DNA from 3 places in the Delftia sp. Cs1-4 genome. Region 1 is predicted to be linked to each of the others. Evidence: predicted binding sites of a transcription regulator. Region 1 holds the regulator's gene; each other region holds the start of a gene.
The links. Region 1 encodes FNR, which switches genes on or off when oxygen is low (the NO sensors DNR and NnrR bind a similar motif). Its sites were predicted from a motif close to TTGATNNNNATCAA; they were not measured.
Positions count from the first base shown of each region.

Region 2: DELCS14_RS12405 (bacteriohemerythrin) is a predicted target of FNR. The motif match lies at 3,259-3,272, and genes of this name have one in related genera.
Region 3: cyoA (ubiquinol oxidase subunit II) is a predicted target of FNR. The motif match lies at 2,198-2,211, and genes of this name have one in related genera.

Region 1 is NC_015563.1:4,483,510-4,490,287, forward strand. Features, by position in the region: gene DELCS14_RS19600 (HD-GYP domain-containing protein) at 1-593, opposite strand, end outside; gene DELCS14_RS19605 (sulfite exporter TauE/SafE family protein) at 663-1,379, opposite strand; gene hemN (oxygen-independent coproporphyrinogen III oxidase) at 1,385-2,767, opposite strand; gene fnr (fumarate/nitrate reduction transcriptional regulator Fnr) at 2,930-3,649, shown strand; gene DELCS14_RS19620 (hypothetical protein) at 3,731-4,018, opposite strand; gene DELCS14_RS19625 (FixH family protein) at 4,198-4,512, opposite strand; gene ccoG (cytochrome c oxidase accessory protein CcoG) at 4,570-6,024, opposite strand; gene ccoP (cytochrome-c oxidase, cbb3-type subunit III) at 6,102-6,778, opposite strand, start outside.
Region 2 is NC_015563.1:2,820,270-2,827,047, reverse strand. Features, by position in the region: gene DELCS14_RS12420 (ATP-binding protein) at 1-599, shown strand, start outside; gene DELCS14_RS12415 (Zn-dependent hydrolase) at 666-1,958, shown strand; gene DELCS14_RS12410 (tripartite tricarboxylate transporter substrate binding protein) at 2,213-3,196, shown strand; gene DELCS14_RS12405 (bacteriohemerythrin) at 3,307-3,861, shown strand; gene DELCS14_RS12400 (universal stress protein) at 3,952-4,389, opposite strand; gene DELCS14_RS12395 (2OG-Fe dioxygenase family protein) at 4,489-5,271, opposite strand; gene pobA (4-hydroxybenzoate 3-monooxygenase) at 5,403-6,578, opposite strand; gene DELCS14_RS12385 (IclR family transcriptional regulator C-terminal domain-containing protein) at 6,749-6,778, shown strand, end outside.
Region 3 is NC_015563.1:3,097,821-3,104,598, forward strand. Features, by position in the region: gene cyoB (cytochrome o ubiquinol oxidase subunit I) at 1-990, opposite strand, end outside; gene cyoA (ubiquinol oxidase subunit II) at 1,057-2,103, opposite strand; gene DELCS14_RS13725 (MFS transporter) at 2,402-3,739, shown strand; gene DELCS14_RS13730 (hypothetical protein) at 3,797-4,138, opposite strand; gene alaS (alanine--tRNA ligase) at 4,527-6,778, shown strand, end outside.

The DNA of each region.
Region 1 (6,778 bases):
CTGAGCACGGTCACGTTGACGGCATGCACGCTCTGGCTGCTGCCCACGCCATCGGACAGCAGGTGAATGGCCACGTCCTGCGGGCCCGCCAGTTCGGCCAGGCAGCCATCGACCAGGGCCTCGGTGGGCATGCGCGCCTGCTCGGGCGCGCTGGCAATGGTGGTCTCTATGGCCACATAGCCGCGCTCCACCTTCTGAAAGCGCGCATTGCAGTCCTCCAGCCGGCCGCGCCAGTCGGGCACGGACAGCAGCAGCGGTGCTGGCGCAGGTTCGGTGGGTGCAGGCTCGGGGGCCACCACGACGGGCGGCAGCTCCTGCGGCGGCGGGGTGCGCACCTCGGCGGGCCAGGTGTCGCTTTTGTGCGGGACACAGCGCACCACCTCCAGGCCCAGGGATTTCAGGGTCTGGATCTGTGCGCTGGAGGTGATCTTGAAGCTGCTGACCGGAAAGGGATGGTTCAGCCACCCAACATCGAGCTGGACAAACATGCCCGGACGGAGGTCTCGGATATCGATGAGGACGGAATGGTTCACGCGCGGCAACGGCCCCGAGGCTGAAGGAATCGGCAATATGTAAGCCGATGATTCGGGCATTATCTCCAGTTCTGAGGGCCTCGCAGCCAATCCGCGGCCCCAGGTGCCAAGTCTGGCCTCAGCTGTTGCTCAACGGCACCAGAGGCTGGGCTTGTAGATCAGGTCCATCCACAGCGCCCAGACGGCCACGCCCACCAGCATCAGGCCGGCCAGGCGCGTGCCCCATTCGGCGCGCAGGCCGTTCAGGCGCTGCCGGCCCAGCCGCCACAGCCAGGGGCCGGCCACCAGCCACAGCCCGCTGCCCACGCCAAAGGCCGCCATGGCCAGCGCGCCCTGCAACGGCCCGCCGCTGAGCGCGGCGACCAGCACGGCCGAATACAGCAGTCCGCAAGGCATGAGCGCCCAGGCATAGCCTGCCGCCAGCGTGCCGCCCGGCGCCGATACCCAGGGCTGCACGCGCCGCCAGGCGGCGCGGCCGGCAGACTCCAGCCAGGCGGGCTGGCGGGCCTGCACCATCATGGCCAGGCCCCAGGCCATCACGGCGACATGGGTCAGTGTCCAGAACGGCTGCAGCGCCGTGGTCTGGCTGGTGAGCCAGGACAGGCTTTCCATGGCCAGGGCCGAGGCAGCGCCCAGGCTGGCATAACCGGCCAGACGGCCGCCGTGGAACAGCGCCGTGCGCAGCCACAGCCGGCTTTGCAATCCATGCACGGCCACCACCTGCGAGCCGCCGCCCTGCCCCGCCCCGCCCGTGACCACGCCGCAGGGCGCAGCGCACATGGCAAGGCAATGGGGCCCGCCGACGAGCCCCATGATCAAAGCGGTCCAGAGGAGCGACAACAGCATGGGGCCTAGATGATCCTCGAAAACCGCGCCCGGTTCTTGTCCGCCTGCAGATATCGGTCAAACAGCATGGCCACGCCGCGCACGAAGTACCAGCCCATGGGCGTGACCTGGAAGCCCTCGTCGCTGATCTGCACCAGGCCCTTGGCCTGCAGGTCCTCCAGGGCCGCCATCTCGGGCGCGAAGTACTCGCGAAAGCCCAGCAGCCATGCCTGCTCCATGGGCTCGAACAGCACGGCGCCCTGGCACATGATGGCCATGATGACGGCGCGGCGCACCAGGTCGTCGCGCGACAGCGCCAGGCCCCGCACCACGGGCAGGTGGCTGGCGTCGATGGCGTCGTAGTACTCCTCCAGCGTCTTGGCGTTCTGGCTGTAGCTGGCACCCACCTTGCCGATGGCCGACACGCCCAGCGCAATCAGGTCGCAGTCGGGCTGGGTGCTGTAGCCCTGGAAGTTGCGGTGCAGCCGGCCCTGGCGCTTGGCCACGGCCAGCGAGTCCTCCGGCAGGGCGAAGTGGTCCATGCCCACATAGACATAACCACCGTCCATGAACGCGGCGATGGAACGCGACAGCATGGCCAGCTTGTCGGCCCCCTGGGGCAGATCCTCGGCCGCAATGCGCCGCTGCGGCTTGAAGCGCTCGGGCAGGTGGGCATAGGCATAGAGCGCGATGCGGTCGGGCCGCAGCGCGTTGACCTGGGCCAGCGTGCGCTCGAAGGATTCGGGCGTCTGCTTGGGCAGGCCGTAGATCAGGTCCACGTTGATGGAGGCAAAGCCCAGCTGCCGCGCGGCCGCCACCAGCTCGAACACCTGCTCGGCCGGCTGCACGCGGTGCACCGCGATCTGCACCTGCTCGTCGAAGTCCTGCACGCCGAAGCTCAGGCGGTTGAAGCCCAGCTCCTTGAGCACGGCCAGGCGCTCGACGCTGACGGTGCGCGGATCGACCTCGATGGAGTACTCGCCACCCGGCTCCAGCTTGAAATGCTCGCGCAACAGGCCCATCAGCGTGCGCAGCTCGTCGTCGGAGAAGAAGGTGGGCGTGCCGCCGCCCAGGTGCAGCTGGCTGACGGCCTGGCCCTTGCCGCAATGGGCCGTATGCAAGGCCATCTCGCGCGCCAGGTAGTCCAGGTAGACGGCAGCGCGATCATGGTGACGCGTCACGATCTTGTTGCAGGCGCAGTAGTAGCAAAGCGACTCGCAAAAGGGCACGTGCACATACAGCGACAAAGGCATGGCACGCGCTGCGGTACTCGATTTGCGTTGTTGCAGCGCCAGGATATAGTCCTCTGCACCAAAGGCCTCGACAAAGCGGTCGGCGGTAGGGAACGAGGTGTATCGGGGCCCCGGTACGTCAAAGCGACGCAGCAGCTCTGGGGTGACAGCGGTCATGGGTTTTTTCCTCTAATACCTCGACTGTGCCGCAGCACATCGGTCATGTCCTTGACTCATATCAAGAGTTGTTTGAGGGACTGCTGCGACAATTTGATCCAACTCATCGCAATCCACGAGGTCACCGCCGGCACGCTGTGTGCCGCTGATGTTTATCACTCCATGAACCTTCAGACCATCAAAGCCTCCTGCTCCAACTGCAACCTGCGCGAACTGTGCATGCCCATGGGCCTGGATGCCGAGCAGATGCAGCGCATCGACGACATCGTGGCCACGCGCCGCAAGGTCAAGCGCGGAGGCCTGCTGTTTCGCAACGGCGAGACATTCACCTCGCTGTACGCCATCCGCACCGGCTTCTTCAAGACCTGCGTGGCCACCGAGGACGGACGCGACCAGGTCACAGGCTTTCAGATGGCCGGCGAGATCATCGGCCTGGACGGCATCGTCAACGACCACCACACCTGCGATGCCGTCGCGCTGGAAGACGCCGAAGTCTGCGTCATGCCCTTCGACAAGCTGGAAGACCTGTCGCGCGAGGTCACGGCCCTGCAAAACCATGTGCACAAGGTCATGAGCCGCGAGATCGTGCGCGAGCACGGCGTGATGCTGCTGCTGGGCAGCATGCGCGCAGAAGAGCGCCTGGCCGCCTTCGTGCTCAACCTGGTGCAGCGCCTGCATGCGCGGGGCTTTTCCAAGTCCGAACTGGTGCTGCGCATGACGCGCGAGGAAATCGGCAGCTACCTGGGCCTGAAGCTGGAGACGGTGAGCCGCACCTTCTCCAAGTTCGCGGACGACAACATCATTGAGGTGCGCCAGCGCCATCTGCGCATCCTGGACACGGAGGCGCTCAAGCGCATCGTCAACAGCCAGCAGTGCCAGTGAGGCTGCAAGGGCGGCAAGCATTCATCCGCCAATGAACAAGGCCCGCGACAGCGGGCCTTGTTCATTGCGGCGGGCTCTCGCTCAGTCCCGCCCCAGCCCCTGCATGGCCAGATCCGGGTCGGGCTCGGAGACCACGCCGTCATTGAGATCGCGGGCCGAGCGACCCAGCATGGTGGTCATCAGGCTGGAGAGCATGGTCACGCCCCAGAAGGCGAAGAAGGCCAGCGTGTAGATGCCCTGGCGCGACCAGCCCAGGTCGCCGAGCCAATGCAGCTCCAGCGGGTCCACAAAGGCAAAAACCAGCATCTCCATCACGGCGGCTGCCAGAAAGGCAGGCCAGGCAATCCACATCCAGCGTTGGGCCAACATCAGCGATCTCCTTGTGCTGTCGAGGGGTCGCCTTCATTGTGCGCCGCGCCAACGCATGGCGCCAAGCCCCGCAGCGCCCTGCACGCCTGTAGGAAACCCTCACCCGTCGCGCATGCCGGAGATGCGATCCGCCATGCAAAAAGGCCGCGACTGCGGCCTCTTGCAGGGGTGCACGGCGATCAGCGGTCCGTGGGGTGATCGTGCGCGGGCGTGGCCGCATGGTTGCGGCCGGTGACGGCGGGCGCCATGCTCTTGGGCACTTCGCGCACGCCATCGGCACGCTCGTTGATCGTGATGCCGTTGCGGTAGTAGTCGGGGTCGATCACGGGATCGGCGCCATTGATGGCGATGATGGCCGTGATCACGGCAGCGACCACCACGGCCGCCGGGCCGGCCACCACCAGCCAGACATGGCCGAACTTCCACCAGGGCTTGCCGGCGTCGGGGTGCGAGGGAGCCTGCGCGGGCGCGGACACTGCGGGACTGGAAGACATGGGAAACCTCTTTCTTTCAGGCGGCAGGCGCGGACCGTGCCGCGCCTGCCAGGAACATCACCGGGGCACCAGGAAGACGGCCTTTTCGGACGCGCGTCCCGCGCCTGAATGCACGGCATCGATATCGAAGAATACGGTGTGCGAGCCCGGCTCGGCCGAACCGTAGGGAATCTGCAGGCGCGCCGCAATGCCGCGCGTCTCGGCCGGGCCGACCTCGACTTCCTGCTCGGACGCCAGCTCCAGCCCATCGAGGCCGTGGGCGCTGATGCGGTAGCGCTGGGCCTGCTCGGTGGCATTCATGATCTGCAGGCGGTAGACATTCTCCAGCTTGCCGCCCGCCACGATGCGCGACAGCGAGGCGCGGTCGCGGATCACGTCCACCTTGACCGACTGGCGCAGCGCCAGGCTCACGATCATGGCCACGCTCAAGCCGATCAGCACGGCCGAGTAGATCAGCACGCGCGGACGGAAGATGCGGCGCAGCACCTGGGCACGCCGCCACAGGCCGGCCATGGCGTTCTGCGTGGTCAGGCGGATCAGGCCGCGCGGGTACTCCATCTTGTCCATGATGGAATTGCAGGCGTCTATGCACAGGCCGCAGCCAATGCATTCGTATTGCAGACCGTTGCGGATGTCGATGCCCACGGGGCAGACCTGCACGCACATCTTGCAGTCGATGCAGTCGCCCAGGCCCTGGGCCTTGTAGTCCACCTTCTTGGTGCGCGGTGCACGCGGCTCGCCCCGGCCCGTGTCGTAGCTGACGATCATGGTGTCCCGGTCGAACATGGCGCTCTGAAAGCGCGCATAGGGGCACATGTACTTGCAGACCTGCTCGCGCATGTAGCCCGCGTTGCCATAGGTGGCAAAGCCGTAGAACAGCACCCAGAACATCTGCCAGCTGCCCTGCAGCGCCAGCAGCTCGCCGCCCAGCTCGCGGATGGGCACGAAGTAGCCCACGAAGGTGAAGCCGGTCCACAGCGCAATGGCGATCCACAGCAACTGCTTGAGCGACTTCTTCCAGGCCTTCTCGAAGGTCCAGCCGTTCTTGTCCAGCCGCATGCGCGCGCTGCGGTCGCCTTCGACCTTGCGCTCCACCCACATGAAGATCTCGGTGTAGACCGTCTGCGGGCACGAGAAGCCGCACCACAGGCGCCCGGCCACGGCCGTGAACAGGAACAATGCCAGCGCCGAGATGATCAGCAGGCCCGCCAGGTAGATGAAGTCCTGCGGGTACAGCACCAGCCCGAAGAGATAGAAGCGCCGCGTTCCGAGGTCGAACAGCACCATCTGGCGCTGGCCCCACTCCAGCCAGGGCAGGCCGTAGAAAACCAGTTGGGTGAGAAACACCAGGGCCCATCGCCAGCGTGCGAAGACACCGCTGATGGAGCGCGGGTAGACCTTCTTTTCCGACTCGAACATCGACACCAGCTCGCCCGGATCAGGCGTGGCCGGCGTGATCGGAATGACTTTGCGGGGAGGCTTCCCGGTGTCATCCCCGCTCTCGGGCTTCATGGTGGGTTCCTTTGTTTTTTTGAAATATCTGAAAACTCAAAACGCAAAAAGGCGGCGCCGCAGCGCCGCCCCTGTGCTTACTGACGGACTGCGCCGTCTTTGTGCGACATGCCCCAGACATAGGAAGCAAGCACCGCGATCTGCGCCTCGGTCAGCTTGTCCTTCTGGGCAGGCATCTCGTTGTGCTTGCCGTTGTTGATCATGGCCGTGATGGCGGCCTCGCCCCAGCCGTGCAGCCAGATGTCATCGGTCAGGTTGGGCGCGCCCAGGGCCTGGTTGCCCTTGCCGTCCATGCCGTGGCAGGCTGCGCAGGCCGTGAACTTGGACTTGCCCAGCGAGGCCTTGAGCGAGTCGTGCGGGCTGCCCGACAGGCTCAGCACATAGTGCGAGAGGTTGCGCACATCGTCGGGCGTGCCGACGGCAGCGGCCATGGGCGGCATGATGCCGATGCGGCCGCCCGTGATGGTTTCCCTGATCTTCTCGGGCGTGCCGCCATGCAGCCAGTCGCCATCGGTCAGGTTGGGGAAGCTCTTGCCGCCGCGTGCGTCCGAGCCGTGGCACTGTGCGCAGTTGTTCATGAACAGGCGCTCGCCGATGGCCATGGCCTGGGGGTCCTTGGCCATGTCTTCGGTGCTCATGCTCGTGAACTTGGCGTACAGCGGCTCCAGGTCCGCGCGGGCCTTGGCCATCTCGTTTTCATAGGCGCCCAGCTGCGTCCAGCCCAGCTTGCCCGCGAACGAGCCCAGGCCCGGAT
Region 2 (6,778 bases), 1.7 Mb from region 1:
TGTTCGATCTGTTCATGCAGGTGGACCGCAACGGCCGCCGTGGGCAGGGCGGCCTGGGCATCGGGCTGACCCTGGTGCGCAGCCTGGTCGAGATGCACGGCGGCAGCGTGCAGGCGCTCAGCGAAGGCAAGGGCCAGGGCAGCGAATTCAGGCTGCACCTGCCCCTGCCCACCCAGGCGCAGCCCCTGGCGGGACAGGCACCGAATGCCCAGCCCGAGGATGCAACGGCCTTCGGCCGCATCCTGGTGGTCGATGACAACATCGACGCCGCCGACACCCTGGCCATGCTGCTCAGGCTGCTGGGCGCCGAAGTCGAGATTGCCCGCGACGGCCCCGGCGCCCTGGCCATGCACGCGGCGTTCAGGCCAGAAGTGGTGCTGCTGGACATCGGCCTGCCCGGCATGGACGGCCTGGAGGTCGCCCGCCGCATCCGTGCCGAGCACGGCCGCGACCAGGTCGTGCTGATCGCGCTCACGGGCTGGGGGCAGGAGGAGGACCTGAGACGATCGCGGGAAGCCGGCATGGACCACCACCTGGTCAAACCCGTGAGCTTCGACACGCTCGAGCGTCTGCTGGCGGGCCTGCGCCCCCTGCCCTGAGGACTGCTTTTTTCGCGCGAGAATTCGGGCTGCCCGATCCAGCTGCCCCAGACGCCACCGAGACCGATGACCGCCCTGCCCGCTTCCTCCGCCCCCAACCTTCCCCCCATCAATGCCGAGCGCCTGTGGCGCCGCGTGGAGACCCTGTCCACCTTCACCCTGCCCGACGTGCCGTGGACGCGCCGCGCCTTCTCCCCTGAATTCGACCAGGCCCGTGCCTGGCTGCGCGGGCAGTTCGAGGCAGCGGGCATGCAGGTCCATCTGGATGAGGGCGGCAACCTGGTGGGCCGCCTGCCGGCTGCCCCAGGCCCGGTGCAACGCGCCCCCATCTCCACCGGATCGCACTGCGATACCGTGATGATGGGCGGGCGCTTCGACGGCATCATCGGCGTGCTGGCCGGCATCGAGGTCGCGCACTGCCTGCACGAAAACGGCATCGCCCTGCAGCACCCGTTCGAGGTGATCGACTTCCTGTCCGAAGAACCCAGCGACTACGGCATCTCCTGCATAGGCAGCCGCGCGCTGTCGGGCAAGCTGGACGCCGCCATGCTGGCCGCCCGCAACCCGCAAGGCGAAACCCTGGCCGAAGGCATGCGCCGCATCGGCGCGCGGCCCGAGGCGCTGGACCGCCCGCTGCGCAGCGCCGGCGGCACGGCCGCCTTTGTGGAACTGCACATAGAGCAGGGCCCGGTGCTGGAGCAGCGCGGCCTGCCCATCGGCGTGGTGACGAACATCGTGGGCATACGCCGCGTGAGCTTCACCGTGCGCGGCCAGGCCGACCACGCAGGCACCACGCCCATGGACATCCGCCAGGACGCGCTGGTGGGCGCGGCGCGCATCATCGATGCGGCCAACCGCAAGGCCGCTGCGCTCAGCGGCCAACCCCACTATGTGGTGGCCACCGTGGGCCGGCTCTCGCTCACGCCCAATGCCTCCAACGCCGTGCCCGGCCTGGTCGAGATGATGATGGAAGTGCGCAGCGACCACGCCGGCGTGCTGGAGCGCTTCCCCGAGGAACTGCTGGCCGAAGTCCTGCCCGGCCTGGCCGCCTTGCGCGTGCGTGCCGAGATGGCCGACGTGAGCCGCTCCCAGCCCACGGACTGCGCTGGCCTGGTCATGCAGGGCGTGGAGCAGGCCTGCACAAACCTGGGCTACGCCTACATGCGCATGCCCAGTGGCGCCGGCCATGACGCCGTCTACATGGCGCCCACCGGCCCCATGGGCATGATCTTCATCCCCTGCCTCAACGGCCGCAGCCACGCGCCCGAGGAATGGATAGAACCCGCCCAGCTGCTGGACGGCACCAGGGTGCTGTACGAGACGGTGCGCGTGCTGGACAGGCAGTTGGCACAGGCCTGAGCGCCTGGCCTGCGGCCAGACACCAAGGCGGCATAAAATAGCCCGCTTCCCTCTGGAGCAGGCACAAGCTGCTCCTTGGTGAAAGCCCCTGTGGCACAGATTGCGGAAATCCGCCCAAATAGCGGGTTTCCCAATGCAAGATGGCGGAACCACCCTCCCCGATCATCGACAACCCACCGCATGGGCGGCCCGGCACTGCCGGTCCGCTGCGAGAGGGTTGCACCGCCCCATCAGACCCTGGAGTTTCTTCTTTCATGTTCCGCCAACTGATCACCTGCACCGCCGTGGCCGCCGCCATGGGCATGAGCTTTTCCGCAGCCGCCCAAGGTGCGGCTGCCGACTATCCGAACAAGCCCGTGCGCATGATCGTGCCCTTCCCGCCCGGCGGCGGCACCGACATCCTCGCGCGCGTGGTGTCCAACAAGCTCACCGAAGTCAGCAAGTGGACCGTGGTGCCCGACAACCGCGCGGGCGCAGGCGGCACCATCGGCATCACCGAGGCCGCCAAGGCAGCGCCCACGGGCTACGACATGGTCATGGGCCAGAAGGACAACGTGGTCCTGGGCCCCTATCTCTACAAGAACCTGCCCTGGAACCCCGTCAAGGACCTGGTGCCCGTGGCCCACGTGGCCTACACGCCCATCGTGATCGCCACCAGCGTGAACTCGCCCTACAAGACCCTGGCCGACATCGTGGCCGCTGCCAAGCAGCACCCGGGCAAGGTGACCTACGGCTCGCCGGGCAATGGCACCAGCATCCACATCTCGGGCGTGCTGCTGGAGAAGGCGGCAGGCATCCAGCTGGTGCACGTGCCCTACAAGGGCTCCAATCCGGCCCTGATGGATGCGCTGGCCGGCAACGTGGACCTGCTGGTGTCCTCCGTGCCCTCGGCCATCGGCCAGATCAAGGCCGGCAAGCTGCGCGCCATCGCCGTGACCTCGGCCAAGCGCTCGTCCTCGCTGCCCGACACGCCCACGCTGGCCGAAGCAGGCCTCAAGGGCTTTGACGTGAGCACCTGGTACGGCCTGTTCATGCCCAAGGGCACGCCCACGGCCGTCGTGACCAAGGTCAACGCCGAAGTGAACAAGCTGCTGGCCATGCCCGAAGTGCGCGATGCCATCCAGACCCAGGGCGCCGAACCCCAGTCCATGAGCGTGGCCGACTTCGACAAGATGTTCCAGGCCGACTTCAAGCAGTCCAAGCAGATCGTCGAGTCCTCGGGCGCCAAGATCGAGTGACATGCCTGCGGTGCCAGGGCTGCATGCCCGGCACCGCCTGCAATGGCCAACGCCGCATTTCATTGATGCAGATCAGCCTGATCTGCATCAAGGAGCTATGTGACAGTCCCGTGAATACTTCTCTGGAAATCACCGAATTCCTGGAGAACGTCATGGCATTGCTGGTCTGGGTCCCCGAGCTGGACACCGGGATTGCAGAAATCGACCGGCAGCACCGCCGCATCGTCGATTACATCAACAAGCTCTACGAGCTGCGCTCCTCGCCCGACCGCGAGGCCCTGGGCGATGTCATCGGCGAGATGATCGACTACACCGTCTCGCACTTCGTGTTCGAGGAAAGCCTGATCGAGAGCGCCGGCTACATGTTCGCCGGCCCGCACAAGAAGGTGCACGAGCTGTTCACGCGCCGCGTGATCGAGATGCAGACCCGCTTCGATGCGGGCGAGGACGTGGCCGCCGAGCTGCACGGCATGCTCTCGCGCTGGCTGTTCAACCACATCCGCAACGAAGACACCGGCTACGTGGACTCGGCCAAGGCCTATCTGCGCATGGCGCGCGAGTCCAGTCCTGCCGCCGAGAAGGAAAGGCTCAAGAACGAAGTGCTGCAGGAGCTGGAACTGCAGCGCAAGAAAAAGGGCTGGCTGGCACGGCTGCTCAATCGCTGATCACCCTCTCCCCCTGCAGCGCACCAACAAAAACGGCTCCCGAGGGAGCCGTTGACGTTTTACCCGGCAAAGGGCCGAGCGGCCCGGTGATTACTCGCGCACCACCAGCACCGGCACGCGCACGGCGCCCAGCACGCGCTGGGTCACGCTGCCCAGCATCAGCTTTTCCAGGCCACGGCGGCCTTGCGAGCCCATGATGATCAGGTCGGCGCCCGTGCTCTCGAGCACGCGCACGATGCCTTCGTGCACCGCATGGCCTTCGCCCACCACGGTGGTGGCGGTGATGCCGGCCTCGTCGGTGATCTTCTTGACGGCGTCCAGCGTGGTGTTGGCCTCGGCCGTGGCCGCGCTCAGGTACTGCGACTGGCCGTAGGCGAAGTCGGCGCCCACGCCCGTGAACGGATAGGGGTCCACCACGTAGACCGCCGTCAGCGTGCTGCCAAAGGCCTTGGCCAGCTCCACGCCCTTGTGAACTGCCAGCATCGAGCTGTTGGAGCCGTCCACGGGAACCAGGATGTGCTTGAACATGCGTTTTCTCCTTTGTGCTTGGCCGCCGTCAACAATCGGGGGCGGCCGGGTCGATGAACCAAAGTGTGCGCCCATCATGCGCCAGCGTCTTGAGCTGCATCAATCCTTGCGGCGACGCGTCAGCTCCGAGCCCTGGAAACCCTGGCGGCGATAGGTCAGCACCAGGGTATCGCGCACGCCGCCCGGCTGCTCTGGCTGGATGGGCGTGGTCTCGTGGATCATGCGGGCATCGTCCAGCAGCATCACCGACCAGGGCTCGGTCAGCGTGAAGCGCTGGCCGCTGGGGCCCGTGGCCTCGAAGATGCGCGTCTCGCCGCCCTTCACGCCCTCGCGCCCGACCAGGATCACGGCCACCAGGTCCACGCCGTCGCGGTGCGCGCCTTCGGGCGTGGGCCGGCCAATGCCGTCCGTGGTGTCGATGCGGAACTGGTGGGACTCGATGAACCAGCGCTCGTGCTGCACATCATTGCCCTGGGCGCAGAACACCTGGTCGGACAGGCCGGCCAGCGCCAGCAGCAGCCGGCTCCAGGTGGCGCTTTGCGCCGTGGCGTCGCGCATGGGATCGAACATGCGCAACATGCCGCCATGCAGGGCGTTGTACTCCACCGGCTGCCAGTGCGCGCGGTGCTCCACCTGCTGCAGCCCGTCCTGCCCGGCGATGAAGCAGGAATGGCGGCGGCGCCGGTAGCGCCCGCCGTCCTTCAGAAAGGCATCGGGCGGCAGCTGGGCCCAGTCGGCATCGAGCGCATGCAGCTCGGTCAATGACACGCCTGCCCAGGCCGCGAATTCATCGGGGCGCAGCACCGCATAGCCTGCGTCGCGCAGCGACTGCGCTGCATTCTGGGGGGCGATATAGGGAGGGGGAAACGTGATGTGCGCCATAACCCGACAAGCTTACTCCTCGCCCGCACCCGTCCGGGCGAGGCGGGCTGCAAATTTGCGCAATGCTGTGGCGACAGGCGCGCATCAATGCGGGCGCAGCCTCGGCGGCGCCCGAGGCCTCATACCGGACCTCACACCAGCGGCAACCCCACATAGTTCTCCGCCAGCGAGGTCGAGCCTGCACGGGAGTTGACGATGTAGTCCAGCTCCGCCTCCTGCACCTTGGTGTCGAAGCCGCCCGCATCGGGGAAGCGGTGCATGAGCGAGGTCATCCACCACGAAAAACGCTCGGCCTTCCAGACGCGGCGCAGGCATTGCTCGGAGTAGCCGTCGATGCCTTCGGGCGCCTTGTCGCGGTAGTACTGCGCGAAAGCGCTGGACAGGTAGCCCACGTCCGAGGCGGCCAGGTTCAGGCCCTTGGCGCCCGTGGGCGGCACGATGTGGGCCGCGTCACCGGCAAGGAACAGGCGGCCGAAGCGCATGGGCTCGGTCACGAAGCTGCGCAGCGGGGCAATGCTCTTTTCCAGCGAGGGGCCGGTCACCAGGCGCTCGCGTGCCTCGGGGTCCAGGCGCAGGCGCAGTTCGTTCCAGAAGGCTTCATCACTCCAGTCCTCGACCTTTTCGGTCAGCGGCACCTGCAGGTAGTAGCGGCTGCGCGTGGCGCTGCGCTGGCTGCACAGTGCGAAGCCGCGCTCGGTCTGGGCGTAGATCAGTTCGTGCGAGACGGGCGGCGTGTCCGACAGCAGGCCCAGCCAGCCGAAGGGGTAGACCTTCTCGAAGGTGCGCACCTTGTCCTGGGGCACGCTGGCGCGGCAGATGCCGTGAAAGCCGTCGCAGCCGGCGATGAAGTCGCATTGCAGCTCATGGACCTGGCCGTCCTTCTCATAGCGCACGACGGGGCTGTCGCCATCGAAGCCCACGGGCTGCACGTTGCTGGCCTCGTAGACCGTGGTCAGGCCCTCGGCGGCACGCACTTCCATCAGGTCGCGCGTGACCTCGGTCTGGCCGTAGACCATGACGCGCTTGCCGCCGGTCAGGCCATGCAGGTCGATGCGGTGGCGCTGGCCGCCGAACAGCAGCTCGATGCCGTCGTGCGGCAGGCCTTCTGCGCGCATGCGGGCGTCGGCACCGGCCTGCTCCAGCAGGTCCACCGTGACCTGTTCGAGCACGCCAGCACGGATGCGGCCCAGCACGTAGTCGGCGCTGCGCTGCTCGATGATGACGTTGTCTATGCCCGCGCGGTACAGCAGCTGGCCGAGAAGCAGGCCGGCAGGGCCTGCACCGATGATGGCGACTTGGGTGCGCATTGATTTGTCTCCGTTGCGTTGTTCGATGTCATGGCCGGTTCATGCCATGGCCTGCGCCCAAGATTAGTTTTGAGGCAGCGCAAAGACGAGGGGCTGCAGCACGCGTTGCGCGGTGATCGCGCAATCTGCGCGACAATCGCGCACTACCTGCATGCCCGCCCTCCCCGCCCATGAACCAGCCCTTTCCCATCGACCCGGAT
Region 3 (6,778 bases), 1.4 Mb from region 1:
CGCGTACACCATGGAGGTGTAGCCGAACAGGCGCTTGCGGCTGAAGGTGGAGACGATCTCCGAGAAGATGCCGAAGCAGGGCAGGATCAGGATGTAGACCTCGGGGTGGCCCCAGATCCAGATCAGGTTCACGTACAGCATGGGGTTGCCGCCCAGCTCGTTCGTGAAGAAGTTCGTGCCGACGTAGCGGTCCAGCGACATCAGCACCAGGGCTGCGGTCAGGATGGGGAACGAGGCCACGATCAGCGCGTTGGTGCACAGGGCGGTCCAGGTGAAGACGGGCATCTTCATCAGGTTCATGCCGGGTGCGCGCATCTTGATGATGGTCACGATCAGGTTGATGCCTGACAGCGTGGTGCCGACGCCGGCCACCTGCAATCCCCAGATGTAGTAGTCAAGCCCGACCCCGGGGTTCTGCGCCCCCAGGTTGGACAGTGCCAGCCAGCCGGAGGTGGAGAACTCGCCCAGGAACAGCGAGATCATCACCAGCACGGCGCCGCCCGTCGTCATCCAGAAGCTGAAGTTGTTCAGGAACGGGAAGGACACGTCGCGTGCGCCGATCTGCAGCGGCACCAGATAGTTCATCAGGCCGGTAACGAAGGGCATGGCCACGAAGAAGATCATGATCACGCCGTGGGCCGTGAAGATCTGGTCGTAGTGGTGCGGAGGCAGGTAGCCCAGGTTGTCGCCGAAGGCCATGGCCTGCTGCAGGCGCATCATCAGCGCGTCGGCAAAGCCGCGCAGCAGCATGACCAGACCGAGGATCATGTACATGATGCCGATCTTCTTGTGGTCGATGCTGCACAGCCAGTCGCGCCACAGCGGGCCCCACAGGCGGAACTTGGTGAGCAGGCCCAGCACGGCAAGGCCGCCGAGCACCACGGCGATGAAGGTCGCCAGCACGATGGGCTCATGCGCCATCGGGATGGAGTCCCAAGTGATGCGACCCAGCAGCCAGTGGGCCTGTGCCGGGGAGGTATGTTCAGACATATCGAGTCTCTTAGGTCGTGATGGGAGCGGGCGGCGGTCTGGCCGTCGTCCGCGTCCGCTAACTGCTTATTGCTGCGCAGCGGCTGCGGAGCCGTCGCGCTGGTCCAGGAAGGCCACGACGCGGTCGGCGTTTTGCACCGTGCACACATCCTGGGGCAGGTTCATGCCCACGGCCTTGAGATAGGCTTCGCCGCCAGCAGCGTCGATGGCCATCATGTGATGCATGCACATCTTGCCTTCTTCGACACAGCGGTTGAGCACCTTGTCGTACAGGCCTTCGTCCACCGTGGCGAAGCGCTCGACCGGGTTGCGCTCGCTGGGCTTGACCAGGTTCAGGTAGGTATCGCGCGTCAGGGCCTTGCCTTCGGACTTGGCCTTGGCAACCCACTGATCGAACTCTTCGTTGCTCAGGCCATGGAACTTGAACGTCATGCCCGAGAAGCCGGCGCCGCTGTAGTGCGATGCCAGGCCGTGGAACACGCCGGGCTTGTTGATCACGGCGTTCAGCTCGGTCTGCATGCCGGGCATGGCATAGATCATGCCGGCCAGGTCAGGCACGTAGAAGGAGTTCATCGTCGAGGTGGCGGTCAGCTTGAAGTGGATGGGACGATCCACGGGAGCGGCCAGCTCGTTGACGGTGGCGATGCCTTTTTCAGGGATGAAGAACAGCCACTTCCAGTCCATGGCCACGACCTGCACCTCCAGCGGCTTGACATCGGTGCTCAGCGGCTTGGTGGCCGAGACGCGGTCCAGCGGACGGTAGGGGTCCAGCTTGTGGGTGCTGATCCAGGTGATGGCGCCCAGCGCGATGATGATCATCAGCGGCACGGACCAGATCACCAGCTCCAGCGTGGTGGAGTGGTGCCATTCGGGGTCGTAGTGGGCCTCGGTGTTCGACTGGCGGTATTTCCAGGCGAAAAGCAGCGTGAGGATGATCACCGGGATGATGATGATCAGCATCAGCAAGGTGGCCGTGACCACCAGGTTGCCTTGCTGCGCGGCGATGTCGCCGGCGGGGTTGAGCACGACGGCTTTGCTGCAGCCAGTGAGACTGGCTGTCAAAGCGGCCGCGGTGAGCCACGCAGGCCCACGGAGTTCCTTGATTTTTAGCATGCTAGGGGCGCAACAAGAGCGCGTTTACATAGAAACGCGGATTACAAGATCCGGGCAAATGTATTACGAAGTATAAATTTGTCCATTGGACATTTTGTCCAACGTCAAGGAGAACCCGGGAACTTTCTGCTACCTGGGCGGGTGCACGGCATGTGCCTGGCGGTCCGGAGGCCGCATTTTCGCGTCGCGCGCAGCAGGACAAACACCGAGGCCGGTCGAGGTGGAAACCGCCTTGCGCCAGATCAAGCGAGGGCGTAGAACAGAGCTGTCAGTGAGACGAGACAAGGAGCATCCATCTATGAGCGGCCTCGACACAACTGCAAGCTTCCCCGGCGGAAGCTATGAGAGCAAAGAATCTCTGTCCCGCGCCGACACCCACGAAGATGTCACGCCCAACGAAATCGCCGTCGGCGTGATCATCGGGCGATCCTCGGAGTACTTCGACTTCTTCGTGTTCGGCATCGCCTGCGTGCTGGTCTTCCCGGCACTGCTGTTTCCCTACCTTTCCAAGCTCGACGGCACGCTGATGTCGTTCGCCATCTTCTCGCTGGCCTTCGTGGCCCGGCCGCTGGGCACGGCGCTGTCCATGGCCGTGCAGCGGCGCTGGGGGCGGGCGACCAAGCTGACGCTGGCGCTGTTTCTGCTGGGCGTGTGCACCGTGGGCATGGCCTTCCTGCCCAGCTACCAGCAGGCGGGGGTGAATGCCATCATCGTGCTGGCGCTGCTGCGCATAGGCCAGGGCATTGCGCTGGGCGGCTCGTGGGACGGTCTGCCGTCGCTGCTGGCCATGTCGGCGCCCAAGAACCGGCGCGGCTGGTATTCGATGATGGGCCAGTTGGGCGCGCCGCTGGGCTTCGTGCTCGCGGCAGGGCTGTTTGCCTTCATCTACGCCCATGTGGGAGCCGACGAGTTCCTCAGCTGGGGCTGGCGCTATCCCTTCTGCGTGGCCTTTGCCATCAACGTCGTGGCACTGTTTGCCCGGCTGCGCCTGGTCGTGGGCCAGTCCTACACCGAACTGCTGCAGCAGCGTGAGCTGGAGCCCATGGGCGTGCTGCCGCTGATGCGCGACGAGGGGCGCAACGTGGTGATCGGTGCGTTTGCCGCCCTGGCCAGCTTTGCGCTGTTCCACTTGGTGACCATCTTCCCGCTGTCCTGGATCTCGCTGTACTCGGACCAGTCGGTGACCCATGTGCTCGGGGTGCAGATCGTGGGCGCCTTCTGTGCGGCTGCCGCCATCATGGTCTCGGGCTGGCTGGCCGACCGTGTGGGCCGGCGCAACACGCTGGGCACCATGGCCTGCCTGATCGGCATCTTCAGCTTCCTGGCGCCCTGGCTGCTGGGCAGCGGAACGATGGGGAACAACGTGTTCATCATCGTCGGCTTCATCCTGCTGGGCCTGTCCTATGGCCAGGCGGCAGGCACGGTGACGTCCAACTTCCCCTCACGCTATCGCTACACGGGTGCTGCGCTGTCCTCGGACATGGCCTGGCTGGTGGGCGCGGCATTCGCTCCGCTGGTGGCCCTGGGCGTGTCCTCGCGCTTCGGACTGGTGGCGCTGGGGATCTATCTGCTGTCGGGTGCGCTGTGCACGCTGGCGGCGCTGGGCATCAACCGCGCCATCGAGACGCGCGACTGAACGAGCCCTTGCAAGTCAAAGGCCGGCTCTGCCGGCCTTTTTCGTTGTGACTTCGCCTCAGGGGTTTTCACCGTAGCGCTGCTTGAAGTCGAATTCGAGCCTGTCGCAGTCCTGCACCGATTCAAACTGCTGCGTCTTGCGCTCGGCCTCTGGCCGCGCGGTTTCCTTGCGGCAGATCTTGATGGTTTCGCGCTCCACCCAGCGTGCCTCGCCTTCGGGCGTGGACAGCAGCTGGCCAGCCAGCATGAGCACAGCGAAGAAGGCCACGGGCAGGCCGATGAGCCAGGGCACGATGCGGCTTTTTGGCGGCTTGGGCGGTTTGGCCGGATTGGATCGGTTGGCGCTGGCAGCGGGGGCCGGTTCGCTGGAATGGGGCTCGGGTGTCTGTGGTTGCGCCATGGTGTGCTTGCTGTGGTTCCGGCTGGCGATTATCCAGGGCGCCCATCGCGCGCAGTCTGAGCGGGATCAGGGAACGGCGAGATCGCCTGTGCTAGCCATCTCCCCCATCTCCTGCACCAGCCATTTCTCCAGCGCAAGAATGTCGGCCCTGCGGCCCGGATGGGGCGCCACCCACAGCTGCAGGCGCCGCGGACCGGCCAGTCGCGCGCCGCTGTTGCGCGCTCGGGCAGATGGGAGGAGAGGCCTTCTTTGGCCACGTGCGTGATGGAGGCCAGGCAGGGCTCGCTGCCGCAACCATGGGGCAAACCTATAATGCGCGTTGGTCCCGACGGGACACCCTCCCGCCAGGGACAGCGCCCCGCGTGCGCGCTCCGAACTCCTAGACACCATGAGCACACCCACTTTCACCGTTGCCGACATTCGCAAGAGCTTTCTGGACTTTTTCGCATCCAAGGGCCACACCATCGTGGAGTCGAGCCCCCTGGTGCCCGGCAACGACCCGACGCTGATGTTCACCAACTCGGGCATGGTCCAGTTCAAGGACGTGTTCCTGGGCACCGACAAGCGCCCCTACAAGCGCGCCACCTCGGTGCAGACCTGCTTGCGCGCAGGCGGCAAGCACAACGATCTGGAAAACGTGGGCTACACGGCCCGCCACCACACCTTCTTCGAGATGCTGGGCAACTGGTCCTTCGGCGATTACTTCAAGCGCGAGTCGCTCAAGTGGGCCTGGGAGCTGCTGACCGAGGTCTACAAGCTGCCCAAGGAACGCCTGCTGGCCACGGTCTACGCCGAGGACGACGAGGCCTATGACATCTGGACCAAGGAAATCGGCCTGCCGCCCGAGCGCGTGATCCGCATCGGCGACAACAAGGGCGGCCGCTACAAGAGCGACAACTTCTGGATGATGGCCGACACCGGCCCCTGCGGCCCCTGCTCGGAAATCTTCTACGACCACGGCGCGCACGTGGCCGGCGGCCCTCCGGGCAGCCCTGACGAAGACGGCGACCGCTTCATCGAAATCTGGAACAACGTGTTCATGCAGTTCGACATGGACGAGCAGGGCAACGTCAAGCCGCTGCCCGCGCCCTGCGTGGACACTGGCATGGGCCTGGAGCGTCTGGCCGCCATCCTGCAGCATGTGCACAGCAACTACGAGATCGACCTGTTCCAGGCGCTGATCAAGGCTGCTGCGCGCGAGACGCACATCGCCGACATCGAGACCCCCTCGCTCAAGGTGATCGCCGACCACATCCGCGCCACCGCCTTCCTGGTGGCCGACGGCGTGATCCCCTCCAACGAAGGCCGCGGCTACGTGCAGCGCCGCATCGTGCGCCGCGCCATCCGCCACGGCTACAAGCTGGGCCAGAAGACCCCGTTCTTCCACAAGCTGGTCAAGGACCTGGTGGCCGTGATGGGCGATGCCTATCCCAAGATCCGCGAGCAGGAAGCGCGCATCACCGAAGTGCTGCGGGTCGAGGAAGAGCGCTTCTTCGAGACCCTGGCCAACGGCATGGAAATCCTGGACGCGGCGCTGGCCGGTGGCGCCAAGGTGCTGCCCGGCGACGTGGCCTTCAAGCTGCACGACACCTACGGCTTCCCCCTGGACCTGACCAACGACGTCTGCCGCGAGCGCGGCCTGAGCGTGGACGAGGCGGGCTTCCAGACCGCCATGGAAGAGCAGAAGAACAAGGCCCGTGCAGCAGGCAAGTTCAAGATGGACCGCGCCCTGGAATACACGGGCGATGCCAATGCCTTCACGGGCTACCAGAAGCTGGCCGAGGCCGCCAAGGTGGTGGCACTGTATGCCGAGGGCAGCGCCGTGCAGGAACTCAAGGCCGGCCAGAGCGGCGTGGTCGTGCTCGACACCACGCCTTTCTACGCCGAGTCCGGCGGCCAGGTGGGCGACCAGGGTGTGATCAGCACCACGGGCGCACGCTTTGCGGTCGAGGACACGCTCAAGATCAAGGCCGATGTGTTCGGCCACCATGGCGTGCTGGAGTCCGGCAGCCTCAAGGTGGGCGATGCCGTGCAGGCCGAGGTGGACACGCAGCTGCGTGCCGCCACCATGCGCAACCATTCGGTCACGCACATCATGCACAAGGCCCTGCGCGAAGTGCTGGGCGATCATGTGCAGCAAAAGGGCTCGCTGGTCAACGCCGAGCGCACGCGCTTCGACTTTGCCCACAACCAGCCCGTGACCGCTGAAGAGATCCGCGAGATCGAACGCCGCGTGAACGCCGAGATCCTGGTCAACACGCCCACCGATGCGCGCGTGATGGACATCGAATCGGCCAAGGCCACGGGCGCCATGATGCTGTTCGGCGAGAAGTACGGCGACTCCGTGCGCGTGCTGGACATCGGCAGCAGCCGCGAACTGTGCGGCGGCACCCACGTGCAGCGCACGGGCGACATCGGCCTGTTCAAGGTGGTGGGCGAAGGCGGCGTGGCCGCTGGCGTGCGCCGCATCGAGGCGGTGACCGGCGAGAACGCGCTGGCCTACCTGCAATCGCTGGAATCCACGGTGGACCAGGCCGCCGCCGCGCTGAAGGCGCCGACGGCCGAGTTGAACACCCGCATCGGCGGTGCGCTGGAGCAGATCCGCGCGCTGGAGAAGGAAGTGGCTGCGCTCAAGGGCAA